4 regions of the Streptomyces sp. NBC_01716 genome follow, and region 3 is predicted to be linked to each of the others. Evidence: riboswitches for the same ligand, from Rfam matches in the RefSeq annotation. Region 3 holds a riboswitch; each other region holds the start of a gene.
What was found. A riboswitch is a leader RNA that binds a small molecule or an ion and turns the genes downstream of it on or off. The one in region 3 is predicted to bind cyclic di-AMP.

Region 1 (5,417 bases), 5.6 Mb from region 3:
TGACATGGCTCATCCGGCCGAGCTGGCCGTGCGCCGCCTCGTTGAGGACGGGGTGGTTGTAGCCATGGACCGCCGACCACCAGGACGACATGCCGTCGACCAACTCGCGCTGCCCGTACGCCGGTTCGGCGAGCCGGAGCCGTACGCCCGAGGCGGACTCCACGACCAGCGGGTCCGTGCGGCCGGGCATCGGGCCGTACGGATGCCAGACATGGGCCCGGTCCAGCGCCAGGAGGTCGCCCGGAGCCGTCGCGGGCGGGGCGGGCGTGTCAGGCATTGGGCGCCAGATCGGTACCGGCACCGCGCCGCCGTACGGTCACCAGGTCCGTACGGGCGGCGCCGGCATCCGCCCCGACCGGCTCGGCCACGGGGTCACCCTTGTCCGCGGACGGAGCGCACGCGCTCGCGCACCCGCCGCCGCGGTGTTCAGGCAGCGTCGTCGTGTCCGTGCCCTCCACCTCGAACCCGGCGTCCGCGATCATGTCCAGGTCCGCCTTGCCCTCCTGGCCCTCGGTGGTGAGGTAGTCGCCGAGGAAGATCGAGTTGACCAGGTGCAGCGCGAGCGGCTGCATCGTGCGCAGATGCACCTCACGCCCGCCCGCGAGCCGGACCTCCACGTCGGGGCAGACGAACCGCACCATCGCCAGAATGCGCAGTGCCCGCTGCGGGGTCAGGTTCCACTCCCCGGCCAGCGGTGTGCCCTTGACGGGGATGAGGAAGTTGACCGGGACCGAGTCGGGGTCCAGCTCGCGCAGCCCGAAGACCACGTCCACCAGGTCGGCGTCGCTCTCGCCCATGCCCGCGATCAGCCCGGAACAGGCCGACAGGCCCGCACCCTGCGCGTGGCGCACGGTCTCCACCCGGTCCGCGTAGGTGTGGGTGGTGGTGATGTCGCCGTACGTCGACTCGGAGGTGTTGAGGTTGTGGTTGTACGCGTCGGCGCCCGCGGCCTTCAGCCGCTCCGCCTGACCGTCCGAGAGCAGCCCGAGACAGGCGCAGATCTCGACATCGGCGTTCTCTTCCTTGATGGCGCTGATGGTCTGCGAGACACGGTCGACGTCCCGGTCCGTCGGCCCCCGGCCGCTCGCCACCAGACAGACCCGCTTCGCGCCGCCGGCCACTCCCGCCGCGGCGGCCCTGGACGCCTCGTCGGGCTTCAGCCAGGTGTACTTGAGGATCTCGGCCTTGGACCCGAGCCGCTGCGAGCAGTACGAGCAGTCTTCGGGACAGAGCCCGGATTTGAGGTTGACGAGATAGTTGAGCTTGACCCGCCGCCCGAACCACTGGCGGCGCACCTTCCCGGCCGCGGCCACCACTTCGAGCAGTTCGTCGTCGGAGGTCGCCAGCACGGCGAGCGCTTCTTCGCGCGACGGCAGCTCTCGCCGAAGGCCCTTCTCCACCAGTGTGTTCAGCAGGTCCATGGCGCCGATCCTGGCGTACGGCGGGCCTCCGGGCCAAGGATGAATCCCACAAGACAGGTGCATTCAGGTGTGTGTATGACCACACCCGAAGCGGAGCGATCGACGGTTAGGGTCTGTGGGCTGCCTACAAAAGGACCCCCGCCGTGCCAGCCGAGCCACCCGCGCCGAGCATGCCGTCCCCGTCGACGCCGCCGGACCCGTTCGGCTGGATCGACGACGAGGCGCGCCGGCGTGAGCGGGCCGGTCTGGTCCGTACGCTGCGCCCCCGCCCCGCCGACTCCGCCCTGCTGGATCTCGCGAGCAACGACTACCTGGGGCTCACCCACCACCCGGTGACGACGGGCGCGGCGGCCGACGCGGCGCGCCGCTGGGGCGCGGGCGCCACCGGCTCGCGGCTGGTCACCGGAAGCACCGCGCTGCACGCCGAACTGGAGCGTGAGCTCGCGGACTTCTGCGGTTTCGAGGCCGCGCTCGTCCTGTCGTCCGGATACGCCGCGAACCTCGCCGCCCTCACCGCGCTGACCGCGCGCGGCTCGCTCATCGTCTCCGACGCCGCCAACCACGCCTCGATCGTGGACGGTTGCCGTCTCTCGCGCGCCGAGACCGTCGTCGTACCGCACGCCGATCCGCAGGCGGTGGCCAAGGCGCTCGAAACGTACGAAGGCTCCCGGGCCCTGGCCGTCAGCGACTCGGTCTTCTCGGTGGACGGTGACGCGGCGCCGCTCGCGCGGCTGGCCGAGGTGTGCCGTACGCGGGGGGCCGCACTCCTCGTGGACGACGCGCACGGTCTCGGCGTCCTCGGCGACGGCGGCCGTGGCGCCGTCCACGCGGCGGGGCTGGCGGGCGACCCGGGGACGGTCGTCACGCTCACGCTCTCCAAGTCGCTGGGCAGCCAGGGCGGCGCGGTCCTCGGGCCGGCCCGGGTGATCGGCCAACTCGTCAATACGGCACGGTCGTTCATCTTCGACACCGGCCTCGCCCCGGCCGCCGCGGGCGCCGCGCTCGCGAGCCTGCGGCTGCTGCGCGAGGACCCCTCGCTGGCGGTCCGGGCGCGCGCGGTGGCGAACGCGCTGCACCGGGGGCTGACCGGGGCGGGGCTCACCGCCGTACGCCCGGACGCGGCCGTCGTCTCCGTCCGGGCGCCGTCTCCGGAGGCGGCCGTCCGGTGGGCCGCCGACTGCCGCGAGGCCGGTCTGGTGGTGGGCTGCTTCCGGCCGCCGTCCGTGCCGGACGGGATCTCCCGGATCAGGCTCACGGCCCGCGCCGACCTGACGGACGCTCAGGTCGACGGAGCCCTGGCGACGGTCATCGCGACGGCGCCCGCCGGGGCCGTGGCGCCGGAGTGCTGAGCACCCGTCAGGGCCGGGCACGTCGTCTGTCGGTCGCCGGGGCCGGGAACTTGAGCGCGCGTAAATACGGTCTCGCGTAGCAGGGTTCACCGCTTAGAGCGACAGACAGGGGCGTATCACGGCGGATCGCCCGTGCACCGGGCGCCGTTGATGGCAGTGTGGCGCGCAGCGCAATCCGGGGACGTACTCGCGGGCAACAGCCATAGGTCGGTCTGCGTCCCGGTGGGAAAGGGACAGCGTCGCCATGGCAGACCATCAGGAAGCATCCGTCACCCTGCCGAGCGATCCGGCCTCGGTGTCCGAGGCACGCAGATACGTCGCGCGCGTGCTCACCGAGTGGGGGCTGCCGAGCGATGCCGGCACCGCCGAAACGGTTCGCCTGATCATCTCGGAACTGGCCACCAACGCCGTGCAGCACACCCTCGGCACCTCACCGACCTTCACGATCGACGTCACCCTGCGGCGCGACGAGGAACTGCGCGTCGGCGTCACGGACAGTCACCCGCGCTGGCCGCAGCGCCTCCCCGCCGCGGTCCAGCAGGACAACGGCCGCGGCATGGTCATCATCCGGGCGCTGACCGCCGAGCACGGCGGCCGACTGGCCGTCACACCCACCGCGGACGGCGGCAAGACGGTCTGGATCGCCCTGCCGTGGACGGTTCGCGCCCCGGGCTGAGCGGGCCGCGCGTGTCCCCGGTGCGCCTGGGGTCAGCGGACCCGGCCGTACAGGACGCTCCTGGACCAGATGCGCTCCAGCCGCACCACCTGACCGCTCTTGGGCGAATGCCAGATCTTGCCGTGGCCGGCGTAGATCCCGACGTGGTAGACGCTCCCTCCGGAATGGAAGAAGACCAGATCGCCCTGCCTGCGGCCGGCGGCGGAGATGTGGTGCGTGCGGTTGTACTGCTGCTGCGCGGTGCGGGGAAGCGCCTTGCCGGCCTTCTTGTACGAGAAGAGGGTCAGCCCCGAGCAGTCGAACCGGTGCGGACCTGTCGCCCCGTAGGAGTACGGGGCGCCCTTCATGGAGGCCGCCACATCCAGCGCCTTCGCGGCGGCGGGCAGGGCGTGTGCTTCCGACACGGCGCCGGGCGCCAGCATCGTGCCGCCGACGGCGGCGAGGAGGACCGATGCGGTACCGGCCCGGGAGAGCAGCGACGGGACATGCGTCTGCGCGGACATGCGCAACCCTTCGTCAGCCGCCTGTGAAGGATGACCTGTCGGGTTCGGACAGGCGAAGATGTCCGGCCGCGATGCGGCTTCACCCCGAGGAGCTGTCCATGGTCGGACCGCCCCGAACTGCTCGGGTCCTCCACTCCTGCCGATCCACTCGTGTCGACCAGTCGTCCGGAGCGGCGGCAGGACTCGGCGTCCACCCGGACCGCCCCGCCGAGGTGGCGGGGGCTTGTCGTCCCAGGGATCTTGACGCGGCCTCAGCGCGAATCCGCGTTGAAACGGCCGGATGTGACTCTCGTCACTTATGGGCCATTTGGGTCGGTACGGCCGATTCGGTGAACGGCTCATATGACAGCTCACGCGCTGTACCTGCGGCGCAGCGAAGCGTTACGACCGGACGGCCGATCGTCCGTCGCAAGTCGCCGGTCCGATCACCACGGGCGGGTCGATACGCCGAACGTGCGGCCAAATCCCGTACGGACGCGTCCGAACGGGCAGGCCGGCGGTCGAAGTCCGTCGCGGGGCGGGGGTGCGGGGCGCGGGTCCGTATCAAGTCACCGGGCCGGGCGGCATGGTGACACGTCCGGCCCTGCGCTCCCCGTCGAGCACCCGGAGCGTGCGGTCCAGGGTCGGCGTGTGCAGCTCCGTCTCACCTCTCGCGTGCATCAGCGTCAGCGCGTCGCGCAGTTCGGCGGCCCCGGACACCAGGGCCTGTGCGGCGCGCAGCGCGCTGTACGTGTCGTCGGCGCGCGAGGGGTTGATCCGGCCGACCAGGTCGACGACCCGGAGATAGCTGTCGACGAAGTCGCCCTCGGCGCGGGTCAGCGCGGGCAGCGGCGGCAGTTCCGGTGGCAGCATCGGCGGTTCACCGGGGGGCGTTGAAGCTCAAGGACGACCTGCGATCCTGCGCGACCTGGTCCACCAGGCCGTACTCCTTGGCGCCCGTCGCGTCGAAGATCGTGTCCCGGTCGATGTCGGCGTCGATCCGCTCGGCGCTCTGTCCGGTGTGCCGTACCAGCGTCTCGGCCATCAGGGCGCGCAGCCGCAGCAACTCCTCCGCGTGGATGGCGAGATCGGACGGCTGGCCGCGTACGGGCTCCTCGATCCCCGGCTGCTGGAGAACGACACGCGCGCCGGGCAGCGCCATCCGCTTGCCCGGCGCTCCGGCGGCGAGCAGGACCGCGGCGGTGGACGCCGCCTGGCCGAGGCAGGTCGTCGCCACGTCGCAGCCGACGACCTGCATCGTGTCGTAGACGGCGGACATCGAGCTCAGCGAGCCGCCGGGAGAGTTGATGTAGAGCGCGATGTCCTGGCCGGGTGCCGCGTATTCGAGTTGCAGCAGCTGGGCGATCACATCGTTCGCGGCGGTGTCGTCCAGGGGGGTGCCGAGGAAGATGATCCGTCCTTCGAAGAGCTTGGAGTACGGATCGAGGGAGCGGGTCCCGGCGGAGGTCCGCTCGGTGAACTCCGGCAG
Region 2 (5,417 bases), 120 kb from region 3:
ACGTCGACACGGCTCGCACGGCCCTGGCCGACGCGGGCTTCGCCGATGCCGAGGTCACCACGGCGGGCCGGCAGGAGCTCTCGGTACGCACCGGGGACACGGGCGAGCGGGCCGAGGCGGCGATCCGCAGCGCCCTGAGCGAGGAGGGCGGACCGACGACGAAGGTACGGGACGACCTGATCGGCCCCAGCCTCGGTGATGAGCTGAGGCGCCACGCGCTGATCGCGCTGGGGATCGCCGTCGGGGTCCAACTCCTGTATCTGGCCGTGCGGTTCAGATGGTCCTTCGCGGTGGCGTCGGTAGCCGCGCTGGTGCACGACGTGGTGATCCTGATCGGGGTCTTCGCGTGGCTGGGCCGTCCCGTCGACGGGATCTTCCTCGCCGCGCTGCTCACCGTCATCGGTTACTCGGTGAACGACTCCGTGGTGGTCTTCGACCGGGTCCGTGAGCTGTGGGCGAGGGCACCCCGCGCTTCCCTGGTGCCGACCGCGCGAACAGCCGTACTGCAGACGGTGCCCAGAACCGTGAACACCGGCATGGGCGCGCTGTTCATCCTCACGGCGCTGGCGGTGCTCGGCGGGGACTCGCTCAGAGACTTCGCGCTGGCCCTGCTCATCGGTATCTGTGTGGGCACGTACTCGTCCGTGTTCACTGCCGTGCCGGTCGCGCTGGCGATGGAGGCGTCCCGCGAGGGGGGTCCGGGGGCGGCGCGGGGGCGGCGTGGCACGGGCCGTTCGCGACCGCTGCCGCGTCGCGGGCGCCCGGCGGACAACGGGGCGCGGGTGTGAGCGTGTGAAGGCCGCCGGCCGGGCCGCGTGTGCGGTCCGGCCGGCGGTCGGTGAGGTGACGGACGCCGCAGGGTCTAGGGCGTGTTTTAGAAGTAGCGTCGTCCGCCCATCGGGCGGGGCCCACGGCGTCTGGTGCGTGCGATCGCAAGGCGGAGGATCATCCTCGTACTGGACGTACTTGGATGACTCCGACAACGCGGCGAGCGTGCGTGCCAGGCGTCGTGGGCCAGACGGGACTTCTCAAACACGCCCTAGTACGGACCGTTGACGTTGTCGATGGAGCCGTAGCGGTCGGCCGCGTAGTTGCACGCCGCGGTGATGTTGGCGACCGGGTCGTAGCTGTCGGTCGACGTGCCGGGCACGTGGTACGCCTCGAACGTCGGGGCGATGACCTGGAGCAGGCCCTTCGACGGGGTGCCGGCCGCGGCGTTGGAGTCCCAGTTGTTGATGGCGCGGGGGTTACCACCGGACTCGCGCATGATGTTGCGGTGGATGCCGTCGTACGAGCCGGGTATGCCGTTCTGCGCCATGACGTCCAGCGCCTCCCGGATCCAGCCGTCGAGGTCGTTGGTGTAGGTCCTGGCGGCGGTCTCGACAGCCTCGGTGGCCTTGCTCTCCGACGCGGTCCCGGTCGACGCGGTCCCCTCGGTCTTGGCCTTCCCGGCGAGCTTCAGCTTCAGGCCGGGGTGGATGAGCGAGGGGTTCTCGCCGACAGCGGCGCGGTTGGTCTTGTAGAGCGCCTGCCAGCCACCGCTCACGGAGCGGGCCTTGGCGATCTTGGCCAGCGACTCGCCCTTGACGACGGTGTGGGTCACCTTCTGGACGGCGGTCGAGGCGGCCGGGGCCGTCTTGACGTGCTGCGGGGCGGGGGCCGCGCCCGCCGTGGTGGCGGTCACCAGGGGAAGGGCGAGTGCTGCGCCGCCCGTGCCGACCGCGATGAGGCGGCGGGCGAGCGGGCTGGTGCGGGTACGGCGGTGCTTACCCTCTGCGGGCATGACGAAATCCTCTCCGTCGCCTGCGAGGTGAGCTGTCGGGTTCGAGCGGGAGATGCCCGGCCGCGATAGTGCGCGACTTCACCCCAAGCCGGTCCGATGTAACGGATCGGCGACTTACCTGGGTCCCCCGCTCCTGCCGTCCATGAGTTGTTGGGTGCGGTTTCCGGACAGCGGCAGGATTCGGCGTTCCGCCCGGAATGACGAGAACGTAAGCGAGAAGGTCCGGGCGAAACAAGTCCTGAATTCACAGCGCCATGCCATTAACGGATCCGGCGCCGGTCAATTCGAATTCGGGCGAGGCGATTCAGGCCTCAACTTTCTTTTGCGGCAGGGGAGGTGGGGCGGGGCGGCGAGAAGCGCGGTCCTTCAAAGCTGTGACACACATCACGGGCTCTCGATGCAACCACTGAAACCCAACACCACCCAGAAAGGGACAAGTTAGGCTCGAAATACCCATAACGACCGCACCACAAAATGGACAAATGAGCTTTTTCCAATAGGGCGGGGCGGGGTGGTTTCCCGGCCCCGCGCCGGCCTGGTCATCCGGCCGGTCTGGGGGGAGCAGCCTGCTCGGCAGACGGCGTGCCCCCCGAGTCACGGCCGAATTGCTCGGGCAGCAGAGCCCTGAGCGCGGAATGTGCGGAACATTCGGAACGTACCGAACAAGCGTCCCCACCCTGGGAGTTGCTTTCAAGAGGCCCCGCGTCAGGGAATGGTCAGGTCCCGTCAGAATTCGGATTCCACCGCAACGGAGAACGCCGTCCTGGGTCCCGGCGACCCGGACGCCGACCGTCGCGAGACTCCGCGTGGGCCAGCATCATGGTTGCCTGCCGCGTGGTCTCGGACTGCTTCGGTGCTGGTCAACTGTGCCCAGTCGTCCGGCAAAGGTGTAGGTGGAGCCGTCCAGCTCCGTTATAAGATACGTACGAAGCGGTTTGTTTTTCAATACCTGTCGTCACAGCCCGACTACAAATCCATGCAAGGCAGGAGGGAGCCCGATGGCGCAGCAAGACCGTGCAATCCGGACCCGCCGGTCGATCCTCGAAGCGGCGGCGGCCGTCTTCGACGAGCGCGGCTACAACTCGGCCACCGTCGGCGAGATCCTCACGCGGGCGGGGGTGACCAAGGGCGCCCTGTACTTCCACTTCACCTCGAAGGAAGACCTCGCGCTCGGGGTCCTCGACGCCCAACTGGCGATCGGACCGTTCCCCGAGCAGAGCAGCAAACTACAGCTGCTCGTGGACCAGGGCATGGTCCTCGCACACCGGCTGCGCCACGACCCGCTGGTCAGAGCCAGTACGGGCCTGGCGCTCGACCAGGGCGCACTCGGCATCAACCGCGGCACACCGTTCGAGTCGTGGGTGGCGCAGAACGAGGACATGCTGCGCCAGGCGAAGGAGCAGGGCGAACTCCTGCCCCATGTGAACCTCAGGGAGACCGCCGAGCTGTTCACCGGCGCCTTCGCCGGCGTGCAGACGATGTCCCATGTCCTGTGCGACCGCGCGGATCTCGACCACCGGATCTCGGTGCTTCTCAACCATGTGCTGCCGAGCATCGCCGTGCCGGCGGTGCTGGCGAGGCTGGACATGGCGCCGGACCGGGGTGAGCGGATTTACGCGGAGATCGAAGCCCTCCAGGACAAATAAAACCGACCACTCTGTTTTATGAGTCGCTCGTTCTGTCCCAAAAAGACTCGACGCCTTCCGCGGGCTCCTTACTCGGGAGCGGTACGGAAGGCGTCGAACGGGCCGGTCCCGCGGGTCAGTTGGCGGTCCGCCGCGTGCCGGGGAAGCCGTTGATGACAAAGGCCGATCCCGGCTCTACGAGGACATCGCCCTCGGCCGAGTTCGTGATGGTCACTCCCGTCAGCGTCGCGCTGCCGCGGGCACCACCCATCGCCAGGATTCCCGAACCGTTGTTGGACTTGTCGATGGTCACGTCGCTGATCTCGACGTCCGGTACGTTGCCACCGCCGTTCTTGAACTGGATGCCGTCATACGTGGAGTCGGAGATCTCGGTGTCCCTGATCTTCACGCCGGTGATGTCCCGGCTCGCCGGGAAGATGGTGATCGCGCCGAATTCCTGGTCCTCGTTCCAGAAGGCGCCACCCGTGCGGTGGAGGGCGTTTCCGGTGAGCAGGGTCTCGCCCGAGAACGGCAGCGGGTCGTGGTCGGTCGCCAGCATGATGCCGGGATAGTTGGCCGTGTCGGCGATCAGGTTGTTCTGCACCTTGTTGCCGTAACCGCCGTATATCGCGACGCCGTTGGCCCGCCACGGCAGCTGGATCGTGTTGTCGGTGAACGAGTTGTCGTGCGCGATGTCCACGGCCGGGTCCTTGACGTACCGGTTGGCCCAGACGGCGAGTGAATCGTCGCCCGTGGTGCGGAAGGACGAGTTGTCCACCGATGAATTACGGGTGCCGTTGGTGAAGTTGATGCCGTCGGCGTACGTGTTCCGGATCCGCATCCCGCTGAACTGAAGGCCGTCGGCGGGACCCCAGAGCGCCGGGATGTTGTCGTAGTCGCGGCCGACCCAGACACCGACGTTGGCGTGCTCGATCCAGACGTCTCTGATCTTGGTGTTCTGCCCGAAGCGGCCGTTGAGGCCCACGCCGCCCTCGGCTCCCCCGCCGCCGCGGATCCGGCCGGAGCCGAAGATCGCGATGTCGGAGATCTGGGTGTTGTCGTCGATGTCGAAGCCGAAGTTGCCCTCGTGCGGATGGTTGATCCCGCCCGCGTTCTGCGGCTCGGTGAGCGTGTAGAGCTGCGAGTGCCACATACCCGCGCCGCGGACGGTGACGTTCTTGATGCCGATCTGGTTGTACTGGCCCTGGTTCTGCGGGTCGTCGGTCAGGATCTTCTGTTCCTGGCGCCACTGGCCCGCCGGGATCCAGACGCAGTCGATGTCGCCGTTCTGGTCGGCGGTCACCGCGTCCTGGATGGCCTTGGTGTCGTCGTTGCCGTCGTCCGGGACCGCCCCGTACTCGGTGATCGAGGTGCACTCGGCCGGCTTGGCCGCGGGCGGCGCCACCTGCTCCAGGTCGATCAGGTCGACGATGTAGAACGGCGCGGAGTCGTCCGCGTCGCGCTGGAGCTTGAACTTCGTGCCCGCCGGATAGCTCTTCTCCAGCAGCGCGTGCGACTCGTCGAAGAGCCTGCGGGCGTCCGCCTGGGGTGTGTTGGTCAGTGACTCGGGATCGTCGGTGTTGCCGTACAGCCAGCTGTGCTTGGAGGAGAGGTCCAGCTTCTGCACGAAGGCGCCGTCGGCGTAGAGGCTGAGGGTGGCGTCGATGCCACCGCCGCCCGGCGCGTCGGGTATGGAGTTGCGTACGACGATCGAGTTGGCGTCGTTGGTGGAGGTGAACTCCACGAACTGCCCGGAGTTGTCCAGGCGCACCGATTTACGGCCGGACGACTCGCTGCCGAAGTTGGTGTGCCCGAAGGTGCGTTTGGGGTCCGCCTCCAGCAACGTGCCCTCGTAGTCGGCGGCTTCGGCCTCGTACTCGACGTACGGAAGCGTCGCCCCGCGCTCGGCCACCGGCGCGGGGGCCTGGGCCTGCGCGGGGGCTGAGGCTGAGGCGGCGGGCAGGAGTCCGACGACGAGCAAGCCAGTCATGGACATGCCAGTGATCAGT
Region 3 (5,417 bases):
TGACAGCGACCGAGCACCGGCTCGCCAACGGACTGCGCGTGGTGCTCTCCGAGGACCACCTGACCCCGGTCGCCGCGGTCTGCCTCTGGTACGACGTCGGCTCACGCCACGAGGTCAAGGGCCGTACGGGCCTCGCCCACCTCTTCGAGCACCTGATGTTCCAGGGCTCGAAGCAGGTCAAGGGCAACGGTCACTTCGAGCTGGTGCAGGGCGCCGGCGGCTCCCTCAACGGCACCACCAGCTTCGAGCGCACCAACTACTTCGAGACCATGCCCACCCACCAGCTGGAGCTCGCCCTCTGGCTGGAGGCCGACCGCATGGGCTCGCTGCTCTCCGCCCTGGACGACGAGGGGATGGAGAACCAGCGCGACGTGGTGAAGAACGAACGCCGACAGCGTTATGACAACGTGCCCTACGGCACCGCCTTCGAGCGCCTGACAGCGCTTTCCTACCCCGAGGGCCACCCGTACCACCACACGCCGATCGGCTCGATGGCCGACCTGGACGCGGCGACCCTCGACGACGCGCGGCAGTTCTTCCGTACGTACTACGCGCCGAACAACGCGGTGCTCTCGGTCGTCGGCGACATCGATCCCGAGCAGACCCTCGCCTGGGTCCAGAAGTACTTCGGCTCGATCCCGGGGCACGACGGCAAGCAGGCGCCGCGCGACGGCTCGCTGCCCGACATCATCGGCGAGCAGCTGCGCGAGGAGATCCGCGAGGAGGTCCCGGCGCGCGCGCTGATGGCCGCCTACCGGCTGCCGCAGGACGGCACCCGCGAGTCCGACGCCGCCGATCTGGCGCTCACCGTCCTCGGCGGCGGCGAGTCCTCCCGTCTCCACAACCGCCTGGTGCGCCGCGACCGTACGGCCGTGTCGGCCGGATTCGGACTGCTGCGCCTGGCCGGCGCGCCCTCGCTGGGCTGGCTGGACGTGAAGACGTCCGGTGGCGTCGAGGTGCCGCAGATCGAGGCCGCGGTCGACGAGGAGCTGGCCCGGTTCGCTGCCGATGGCCCCACGGACGAGGAAATGGAGCGCGCCCAGGCCCAGTTGGAGCGCGAATGGCTCGACCGGCTCGGTACGGTCGCGGGCCGCGCGGACGAACTGTGCAGGTTCGCGGTGCTGTTCGGCGACCCGCAGCTGGCACTGACCGCCGTCCAGCGGGTGCTGGAGGTCACGGCCGACGAGGTGCGCGCGGTGGCCGAGGCCCGGCTGCGCCCGGACAACAGGGCGGTGCTGGTCTACGAGCCGGTCACCTCCGACGACGAGGACGCCGCCGCCGACGAGACCACCGACGAGCACGAGGGGGCGGACCAGTGACCGACGCTGCCGTGACCATGGAGTTCCACCCGCAGCCGACCGCGGGAGAGGCCAGGCCCTGGGCGTTCCCCGCCCCCGAGCGGGGTGCGCTGCCCAACGGCCTGACGGTGCTGCGCTGTCACCGCCCCGGCCAGCAGGTCGTGGCCGTCGAGATCTCCCTCGCCGCCCCGCTGGAGGCCGAGCCCGACGGCCTGGACGGCGTGGCCACGATCATGGCCCGCGCCCTGTCCGAGGGCACCGACAAGCACACCGCCGAGGAGTTCGCCGCCGAGCTGGAGCGCTGCGGCGCCACGCTCGACGCGCACGCCGACCACCCCGGTGTACGGGTCTCCCTGGAGGTCCCGGTCTCCCGGCTGCCCAAGGCGCTCGGCCTGCTCGCCGACGCCCTGCGCGCGCCGCTGTTCTCGGAGAGCGAGGTCGGCCGGCTCGTCACGAACAGGCTGGACGAGATCCCGCACGAGCAGGCCAACCCGGCCCGCCGCGCGGCGAAGCAGCTCTCCAGAGAGCTGTTCCCGGAGACCTCGCGCATGTCCCGCCCCCGCCAGGGCACCGAGGAGACCGTCGGACGCATCGACGCCAAGGGCGTCCGGGCCTTCTACGAGGCGCATGTCCGCCCCGCCACCGCCACCGCGGTGATCGTCGGCGACCTCACCGGTGTCGACCTCGACGCCCTGCTCGCCGAGACCCTCGGCGACTGGACGGGCGACACCACCGAGCCGCGCCCCGTGCCGCCGGTGACGGCCGACGACACCGGCCGTGTCGTGATCGTGGACCGGCCCGGAGCCGTACAGACCCAGCTCCTGATCGGCCGCGTCGGCCCCGACCGGCACGACCGCGTCTGGCCGGCCCAGGTGCTCGGCACGTACTGCCTGGGCGGCACGCTCACCTCCCGGCTCGACCGGGTGCTGCGCGAGGAGAAGGGCTACACGTACGGCGTGCGGGCCTTCGCGCAGGTGCTGCGCTCCGACCCGGAGGGCACGGGCGTCTCCATGCTCGCCATCAGCGGCTCCGTGGACACCGAGTCGACCGGGCCCGCGCTGGACGACCTGTGGAAGGTCCTGCGTACCCTCGCGGCCGAAGGCCTGACGGACGCCGAGCGTGAGACGGCCGTACAGAATCTGGTCGGGGTCGCGCCGCTGAAGTACGAGACGGCCGCGTCCGTCGCGGACACGCTCGCCGACCAGGTCGAACAGCACCTGCCGGACGACTTCCAGGCACGGCTGTACGCGCGCCTGGCCGAGACCGGCACGGTCGAGGCGACGGCCGCCGTCGTCAGCGCCTTCCCGGGCGACCGGCTGGTCACGGTGCTCGTCGGGGACGCCTCGGTCATCCGGGAGCCGGTCGAGGCGCTGGACATCGGCGAGGTGAAGGTCGTCACCGGCTGACGGCACGATCCCGTACGGGAATCAGGACAAAGGGAACCCCGGTGACGAACCTGTCGCCGGGGTTCCCTCTTATGTCCGCATTCATGGGTGGGTTGCCCGAATGCCCTGTGGCGTGCGCTACAAAATGGGCTGTCCGTTTGGTGATTGAAAGATGAACGCCTAGCGTCGGTCCGGCTGTTCGTCAGAGCCCGCCGCGTCCGCGGCACCGGACAGCCATCGCCGAGTCCCCGTCAGGCGCGAGCCTGGGGAGCCGGGGACCCAATCGATGTCCCTGGGGTGAATCGGGATCCTTCGCACCAACCGCGGAGGACCCCGTAGGAGACCTTCCTGCTCCGAACCCGTCAGCTAACCCGGTAGGCGAGAAGGAAGGAAAGGACCAGCCACCTCAATGGCGTTCACCCGTGCCACCGGGAAGCACCGTGCCCGGAACCGAATGACGCGCCGAAGCGCGAACTTCGCCGGCGTCGCTTCCCTCACCGCGGCCGGTGTCATCGGCACCCTCGCGTCCCCGGCGCTCGCCGCCGACGCGGAGGCGACCCTCGCCCAGGAGGCCGTCCCCGAGGCCCCGCCCCGTGCCATCGTCATCGACGACTCGCTCGCCGCGAAGATCGACGCCCAGGCCGACGCGCAGCGGGCGGCAGCCGAGGAGGCCGCGGAAGCGAAGGCGGAGGCCCAGGCCGCCGCGCGCGCCAAGGCCGAGGCGAAGCGCAAGGCGGAGGCCCGCGCCAAGGAACTCCGCGCCGCCAAGGAGCGCGCGGCACGGGCCGCCGAGCGCAAGCGCCTCAACTCCTACCGGCTCCCGGTCGCGGGCTCCTCGCTCACCACCGGCTACAGGACCGGCGGCGCGCTCTGGTCCTCCGGCAGCCACTCCGGCGTCGACTTCCGCGCCGCGTCCGGTACTTCGGTCGTGGCCGTCGGCGCGGGCACCGTCGTCGAGGCCGGCTGGGGCGGCGCGTACGGGAACAACATCGTCATCCGTATGAACGACGGCACGTACACCCAGTACGGACACCTCTCGTCCATCGGCGTCTCCATCGGCCAGAGCGTCGCCCCGGGGCAGCAGATCGCCCTCTCCGGCTCGACCGGCAACTCCACCGGCCCGCACCTGCACTTCGAGGCGCGGACGACCGCGGAGTACGGCTCCGACATCGACCCGGTCGCGTATCTGCGGTCCCACGGCGTGAACGTCTAGGGCGTGTTTGAGAAGTCCCGTCTGGCCCACGACGCCTGGCACGCGCGCTCGCCGCGTTGTCGGAGTCATCCAAGTACGTCCGGTCCATCTACGGGGCTGATCCTCCGCCTTGCGATCGCACGCACCAGACGCCGTGGGCCCCGCCCAGTGGGCGGACGACGCTACTTCTAAAACACGCCCTAGCCACCACGCGACGAAGGCCCCGGCAGGACGCCGGGGCCTTCGCCATACGTGTCAGGCACGTGCGCTCGCGCTTCAGACGGTCTCGGGCAGCTCGTCCAGACCCTCGGCGACCAGCTTCGCCAGCCGGTCCAGCGCGATCTCCGCGCCGTCCGCGTCGGAGAACAGGACGATCTCGTCGCCGCCCTGCGCGCCCAGCCCCAGCACGGCGAGCATCGACGCCGCGTTGACCGGGCTGCCGTCGGACTTGGCGATGGTCAGCGGAACGCCGGAAGCCGTGGCGGCCCGGACGAAGATGGAGGCGGGACGGGCGTGCAGGCCCTCGGCCCAGCCGACATTGACGCGGCGCTCAGCCATGGTGTTGCCCTTCAAGTCACAGTTGTTGTCTAGACCAGTGTCTCATGTGCCCCGGAACGGCCCGGTGCGGCACCCCCAGCCTGCCCCGGCCGGGTAACCGCCGCTACCCATGTGCGCGCCGTAGGCTCGTGTCATGACGCCGCCGTCGCAGCACGCGTACCCCGCTCACTGGGAAGCAGACGTGGTGCTGCGCGACGGGGGCACGGCCCGCGTCCGCCCCATCACCACCCACGACGCCGAGCGGCTGGTCAACTTCTACGAGCAGGTCTCCGACGAGTCGAAGTACTACCGCTTCTTCGCGCCCTACCCCCGGCTCTCCGACAAGGACGTCTACCGGTTCACCCACCACGACTACGTGGACCGGGTGGGCCTCGCGGTGACCGTCCACGGCGAGTTCGTCGCGACCGTCCGCTACGACCGCATCGACGGCGACGGCAGGGCCGCGTCGGCCCCCGCCGACGAGGCGGAGGTCGCCTTCCTCGTCCAGGACGCGCACCAGGGGCGCGGCATCGCCTCCGCGCTCCTCGAACACATCGCCGCGGTGGCTCGCGAGCGCGGTATCCGGCGCTTCGCGGCGGAGGTGCTGCCCGCCAACAGCAAGATGATCAAGGTGTTCCGGGACGCCGGGTTCACCCAGAAACGCAGCTTCGAGGACGGCGCGGTCCGTCTCGTCCTCGACCTCGAACCGACCGCCGAGTCCCTCGCCGTCCAGCGCGGCCGTGAGCAGCGCGCCGAGGCCCGCTCCGTGCAACGGCTCCTCGGCCCCTCGTCGGTGGCCGTCGTCGGCGCCGGGCGCGCCGCGGGCGGCGTCGGGCGAGCCGTGCTGCGCAATCTTCTGGACGGGGGTTTCACCGGGCGCTTGTACGCGGTGAACGTGGCTCTGCCGCCGGAACTCACCGAGATCGACGGCGTCCCGGCCGTCTGCTCCCTGGCGGAGATCGAGGAGCCCGTCGACCTCGCGGTCGTCGCCGTCCCCGCCGAACG
Region 4 (5,417 bases), 850 kb from region 3:
CCGACAACCCGGTGGACGCCGTTCAGGAGCCGTCGCCCGAGGAAGTCCAGCCTGTCCACCCCGTCCAGCCTGTTCAGCCCGCCAAGTCCGTCATGGACGAGGAGCGCAACTTCCCGCGCGGCCTCGCCATCCGGCTCTTCGCCTACCTCGTCGCCGGCCATGTCCTGGCCGGCTTCCTCTACCTGCTCTTCGAGGCGGGCGCCGGCGGGCGGTAGGGCCTGATCCAAACGACAGAGCCTAGTCCTCGACGAGGCGCGAGCGCAGCCGCTCGCGGGTCTCGTCCGTCAGACCGAGGCCGTCCGTGAGGTAGCGGTCGACGCTGCCCCACGTCTCCTCCATCGTCGTGAACGCCGTTTCGAGATACACCGCACGCGCGTCGAAGAGCGGGGCCAGCAGCTCCAGGACCTCCGGAGCGGTCCCGCCGGGCGTCGGGTCGCTGCGGCGTACCTGATACCTCCGGTGCGGATCGTTCGACTTCAGATAGTCCGCCTCGATCGCCTCCCGCTCCACGCCCACCGCGAGCAGCGACACCGCGATCGAGAGACCGGCCCTGTCCTTGCCCGCCGCGCAGTGCATCAGTGCGGGCAGGCTCTCCTCCGCCAGGGCGTGCAGCACACGCCGGTGCTCTGCGGTGCGGTCCAGAACGATCGAACGGTACGAAGCGGACATCCGGGCCGCGCCCTTGCCGTCGGCGAGGATCGAGCGCAGCTGGTCGAGGTCGCCGTCGCGGACCATCCTCCAGAACTCGGTGCCGTCGGCCGGATCGGTGAGCGGGATGTTGACGTTGTGCACGCCGACGAGCTCGACGTCCAGACCGTCGAGCTTCTGGTCGGCCGCGTTGCGGAAGTCGAAGATGGTGTGCAGCCCCAGTGACGACAGGAAGGCCGCGTCATCGGCGGTGGCGTGCGCGAGGTGGCCGCTGCGGAAGAGCCGTCCGTACCGTACGCGCCGCCCGTCGACGGTCGGCAGGCCTCCCACGTCGCGGAAGTTGCGTACGCCGGCGAGATCGGGCTCGCCCTGCGGGACCTGCTGCGGCACCTCGTGCGTCACGTGCGCTCCTCCGCGTGTGCGGTCGGCGCTCGTCGCCGACGCTGTCGCGCTCCGACTTTACGACATCGGTTCCCCCTGAAAGCGCCGCAGGAATAGGGCTTCTGTCCGTATTGGGTGATTGTCCATAAGTTGCCCCGGTCGCGGCCGAGATGGGGGTGGATCGGCCTCGGCTGGTGAGCAGGATCATATCCGTGACGGTGTGTGGCCGCGCCCGGGAAGGGAATTGGGACGCCGCACGGAATTCGAAGATCCGTAATCCACGCAGGGTGACCGCTCGCGTATGTCGATATTCGAGAGCGGATTGCCGCGGGAGAAACAGCGGCTTGTACGGGTCGGTATGCGCGGCTTACCGTCACCGCAATCCGAGCGGATCGCCGAATCCTGCCGCCGTTCGGAATCCGCATCCACCCAGCACTCATCAACGTGTGGCAGGAGCGGGGGACCCAGGTAGTACGCCGGTCCGGAGATCCGGACGGCTCGGGGTGAAGCCGCGTCACGGCGCGGCCGGGCATCTCCAGCCCGAACCCGACAGCTCACCTCGTAGGCGCCGGAGAGGAATTCGCCATGCCCGGAAAGGGTAAGCACCGTCGTCCGAGGACCAGCCCGATCACCCGCGGATTCATCGCGGCCGGAACGGGTGGCGCCGCCATCGCGATTCCGCTCATCGGTGCCACGGGCGCCCACGCCGCCGCTCCGTCGGTGGCGCCCGAGCGCGGCGTGTCCGCCGCGCACACCGCCGCCACGCAGACGGCCAAGCAGGCCGCGACCGCCAAGACCGTGAAGACGTACTCGGTCACCGCGGGGGACTACCTCGCCAAGATCGCCGAGACGCAGAAGGTCAGCGGCGGCTGGCAGAAGCTCTACGCCGACAACCGCGAGGCCGTCGGTGACAACCCGTCGCTGATCCACCCGGGCCTGAAGCTCACCATCGGCGCGAAGGCCAAGGCGTCCGCCGAGAGCAAGGCCGAGGCCGCCCCGAAGAAGGCCGCCCCCAAGAAGAAGGCCGCTCCCGCGAAGCCCGCGCCGGCCGAGCCCGCCCCGCAGGCCGACGCCACGGCGAACGAGCCCGCCGCGCAGAGCGCCGACTCCGGCTACACCGCGCCCGTCGACGGCGCGACCACCACGACCCCGTACCGCGCGGCCGGCGGCAGCTGGGCGAGCGGCTACCACACCGGCGTGGACTTCGCGGCCGCGTCGGGCACCACCGTCAAGTCGGTCGGCCCCGGCACCGTCGTCTCGGCCGGCTGGGCCGGTTCGTACGGCAACGAGGTCGTCATCAAGCACGACGACGGCCAGTACTCGCAGTACGGCCACCTCTCCTCGCTGTCCGTCTCGGCGGGTCAGCGGGTCGCCGGCGGCGACCAGATCGGTCTCTCCGGTTCGACCGGCAATTCCACCGGTCCGCACCTGCACTTCGAGATCCGCACCGGTCCGAGCTACGGCTCCGACGTCGACCCGCTGGCGTACCTGCGCGAGCACGGCGTTTCCATCTGAGCCGTCCCGTCCCACGCGTAATCGGCCGTCGGCCGGTACCTCCGGGTACCGGCCGACGGCCTTTCTCCTATTCCCGGTTGAACGAATTTTGACCGGTGGTGTTTCTCACCGGGGACGGCGACTTCTTACGGTCGCGTAGGTCCCATGGCCGGGTGAATGATGTTCTGCTGTGGCTGACGATTCGAGAACAGAAACCAGAGGTGCCTTCGGGTCTTACGCGGCCATCGGTGACAGTTTCACCGAGGGCGTCGGAGATCCCGGACCGGGCGGAATCTATGTCGGCTGGGCGGACCGCCTCGCGGTACTGCTCGCCGACCGGGCACCGGACGAATCGTTCCGGTACGCCAATCTCGCCGTACGGGGACGGCTGCTCGACCAGATCGTGGCCGAGCAGATCCCGCGGGCCAAGGAACTCGCCCCGGATCTCGTGACGTTCTGCGCGGGTGGCAACGACATCATCCGGCCCGGCAGCGACCCCGACGACGTCGCGGAACGTTTCGAACGGGCGCTGGCCGACCTGACGAGCGCGGTCGGCACCGTCATGGTCCCCACCGGGTTCGACACCCGGGGCGTGCCGGTGCTGCGCCATCTGCGCGGCAAGATAGCCACGTTCACCGCCCACGTCCGCTCCATCGCCGACCGCTACGACTGCCCGGTCCTGGACCTGTGGTCCCTCAAGTCGGTGCAGGACAGGCGCGCTTGGGACGGTGACCGGCTGCATCTGTCACCCGAGGGCCACACCCGGGTGGCGCTGCGCGCGGCGCAGGTCCTCGGCCTCGACACCCCCGCCGACCCCGACCAGCCATGGCCGCCCCTGCCGCCGCGCGGCACGCTGGAAGTGCGCCGCGACGACATGCAGTGGGCGCGCGAATACCTGGTCCCCTGGATCGGCCGCCGCCTGCGCGGTGAATCCTCGGGCGACCACACGGTCGCCAAACGCCCGGACCTGCTGCCGCTGGTGCGTCACTGAGCCGGTGCGGGCCACGGAGTTCAGCGCGTTGACGCGCTCAGCGGTATCCGTTCCAGGACGCCGCCCGCGAAGACGTCGTACAACGGCAGTGTCTCCAGGTGGACATAGCCGATGTGGCAGTCGCAGGTGGTGAGCGGGCAGGCGCGGGGTTCGAGGGCGCGGCGGTAGGAGCCGTCGTAGAGATTGCCCAGTTCCGCCGGGACGAAGTGGCAGCGGCGGACCGTGCCTTCGCCGTCCACCGAGATCACCGATTCGCCCGTACGGCACGGGAGGCCGGCCGAGCGGTGGGGGTGCCGGCTGAACGGGAACAGGGGGTCGATCGAGGTCCAGTCGGCGGCCTCCGGGTCCGAGTAGGTGCGGCCCTCCGCCGCGTTGACCCAGAGGTACACCCGGTCGGGGAGGTCGGCCCGGAGCCGGCGCGCCTGGTCGAGATGGTCGGGGAAGCCGACGACGCCGACGCTGAAGCGGATGCCCGCGTCGCCCAGCTCACGGCACTTGGTGAGGAAACGGTCGTACGGCGTCTGGCCGGGGTGATACGTGCACCAGAGCGCCAGCTTGGCCGGGTCGGCGGCCTTCAGCCAGTCCGTACGGCAGCTGAGGTTCGTCTGGATGGCGACCCGGGCGACGTGCGGCAGGTGGGAGAGGTCGGTGAGCGCCCGCCGGTACCAGGACCGCGTGAGGCCTTCGCCCCACGGTGTGAAGAGGACCGACAGACGGTCGTCGGTCTGCTCGGCCACCCACGCGGTGAAGCGTGTCAGCGCGGCCCGGTCCGCGCGCAACTGGTCGGTGCTGTCACGTCGCTTGGCGAACGGGCAGTACGGACAGTCGTAGTCGCAGGAGGCGAGCGGGCCCCGGTAGAGGATCGTCAGGTCCATGGATGCCTCACTTCGGTTCGTACGCGGCCATCGCGGCCCGGACGGCGGGGGAGAACAGGGCCGGGCCCAGCGCGTCCGAGTGGGCGAGCCCCTCCGGCGAGAGCCGAAGGAGGCCGGGCCCGGCGGCCGTGTCGAGCCAGCCGAGGCCGGCGAAACGCTCCAGCTCGGCCGGGAAGTCGTCGCCCGGAAGGCTGCCGAACCGCCCGCGGTACTCGTCCAGTTGCATGCCCTCCGCCTGGAGCAGCGACTGCAGGAGGTGGCGGCGGCGCGCCTCGTCCGGGTCGACCGCGCGGCCCACCTCGGCGCGGGAGAAGTCCTCGGTGGCCGTGTAGTCGTCGATGATGTTCCGGATCTCGCGCATCCCGACCGCGTAGTCGAAGGAGTAGTGCAGCCGCGAGGTGTACGAACGCGCGCCGCAGCCGAGGCCGATCATGCCGTCGGTCTGGCACGCGTAGTCCTCGGCCCCCTCGCGCGGCGCGCCGACGCGGCGGAACATCCGCATCGACACCTGCTCGTACCCCTCGGCGAGCAGATGGTCCCGGCCCCGCCGGTAGAGGTCCAGCCGCTGGGTGTCCCAGTCGGCCTCACTGGGATGCGCGCGCCTGCCCAGCGGGGTCAACGGCCGTGCGTACAGCGGGTAGAGATACAGCTCCTCGGGCCGCCAGGCGAGCGCCGCGTCGAGCGAGAACCGCCAGGACTGCGGGGTCTGCCCGTCGATGCCGTAGATGAGGTCGATGTTGAGGACCGGGATCCGCGCGTCCCGGATCCGGCCGAGCGCGGCCTCGACGTCGGAGCGGCGCTGCGGGCGCACGGCCGCCCTCGCCTCCTCCTCGACGAAGCTCTGCACGCCGATACTCAGCCGTGTGGCCCCGCGCTCGGCCAGCACCGACAGCCGGTCGGCGGTGGCGGTCGACGGCGATGTCTCCACGGAGAGCGGGACGGCCCGCAGATCGGCGCCCATCCGCTTCTCGGCGATGTCGCACAGCCGCTCAAGCTCGGCGGCGTCGAGGAAGGTGGGGGTGCCGCCG

Region 1: it holds a riboswitch for cyclic di-AMP, as region 3 does, so the genes downstream of both, OIE74_RS34575 (C40 family peptidase) here and OIE74_RS09075 (M23 family metallopeptidase) in region 3, are expected to answer to the same signal.
Region 2: it holds a riboswitch for cyclic di-AMP, as region 3 does, so the genes downstream of both, OIE74_RS08555 (LysM peptidoglycan-binding domain-containing protein) here and OIE74_RS09075 (M23 family metallopeptidase) in region 3, are expected to answer to the same signal.
Region 4: it holds a riboswitch for cyclic di-AMP, as region 3 does, so the genes downstream of both, OIE74_RS05430 (LysM peptidoglycan-binding domain-containing M23 family metallopeptidase) here and OIE74_RS09075 (M23 family metallopeptidase) in region 3, are expected to answer to the same signal.

Annotation. Positions count from the first base shown of each region.
Region 1 covers NZ_CP109181.1:7,723,064-7,728,480, forward strand. Annotated here, with positions in the region: gene OIE74_RS34555 (adenosylmethionine--8-amino-7-oxononanoate transaminase) at 1-277, opposite strand, end outside; gene bioB (biotin synthase BioB) at 270-1,421, opposite strand; gene OIE74_RS34565 (8-amino-7-oxononanoate synthase) at 1,592-2,770, shown strand; gene OIE74_RS34570 (ATP-binding protein) at 3,015-3,446, shown strand; gene OIE74_RS34575 (C40 family peptidase) at 3,479-3,949, opposite strand; cyclic di-AMP (ydaO/yuaA leader) riboswitch at 3,953-4,118, opposite strand; gene OIE74_RS34580 (hypothetical protein) at 4,493-4,801, opposite strand; gene OIE74_RS34585 (ATP-dependent Clp protease proteolytic subunit) at 4,809-5,417, opposite strand, start outside.
Region 2 covers NZ_CP109181.1:1,992,820-1,998,236, forward strand. Annotated here, with positions in the region: gene secD (protein translocase subunit SecD) at 1-788, shown strand, start outside; gene OIE74_RS08555 (LysM peptidoglycan-binding domain-containing protein) at 1,040-1,783, opposite strand; cyclic di-AMP (ydaO/yuaA leader) riboswitch at 1,788-1,953, opposite strand; gene OIE74_RS08560 (ScbR family autoregulator-binding transcription factor) at 2,782-3,429, shown strand; gene OIE74_RS08565 (glycosyl hydrolase family 28-related protein) at 3,545-5,417, opposite strand, start outside.
Region 3 covers NZ_CP109181.1:2,117,695-2,123,111, reverse strand. Annotated here, with positions in the region: gene OIE74_RS09085 (M16 family metallopeptidase) at 1-1,319, shown strand, start outside; gene OIE74_RS09080 (M16 family metallopeptidase) at 1,337-2,704, shown strand; cyclic di-AMP (ydaO/yuaA leader) riboswitch at 2,912-3,079, shown strand; gene OIE74_RS09075 (M23 family metallopeptidase) at 3,093-3,896, shown strand; gene OIE74_RS09070 (HPr family phosphocarrier protein) at 4,152-4,433, opposite strand; gene OIE74_RS09065 (bifunctional acetate--CoA ligase family protein/GNAT family N-acetyltransferase) at 4,567-5,417, shown strand, end outside.
Region 4 covers NZ_CP109181.1:1,263,734-1,269,150, reverse strand. Annotated here, with positions in the region: gene OIE74_RS05440 (DUF6126 family protein) at 1-215, shown strand, start outside; gene OIE74_RS05435 (tyrosine-protein phosphatase) at 238-1,038, opposite strand; cyclic di-AMP (ydaO/yuaA leader) riboswitch at 1,446-1,610, shown strand; gene OIE74_RS05430 (LysM peptidoglycan-binding domain-containing M23 family metallopeptidase) at 1,615-2,544, shown strand; gene OIE74_RS05425 (SGNH/GDSL hydrolase family protein) at 2,714-3,514, shown strand; gene OIE74_RS05420 (STM4011 family radical SAM protein) at 3,535-4,389, opposite strand; gene OIE74_RS05415 (STM4012 family radical SAM protein) at 4,397-5,417, opposite strand, start outside.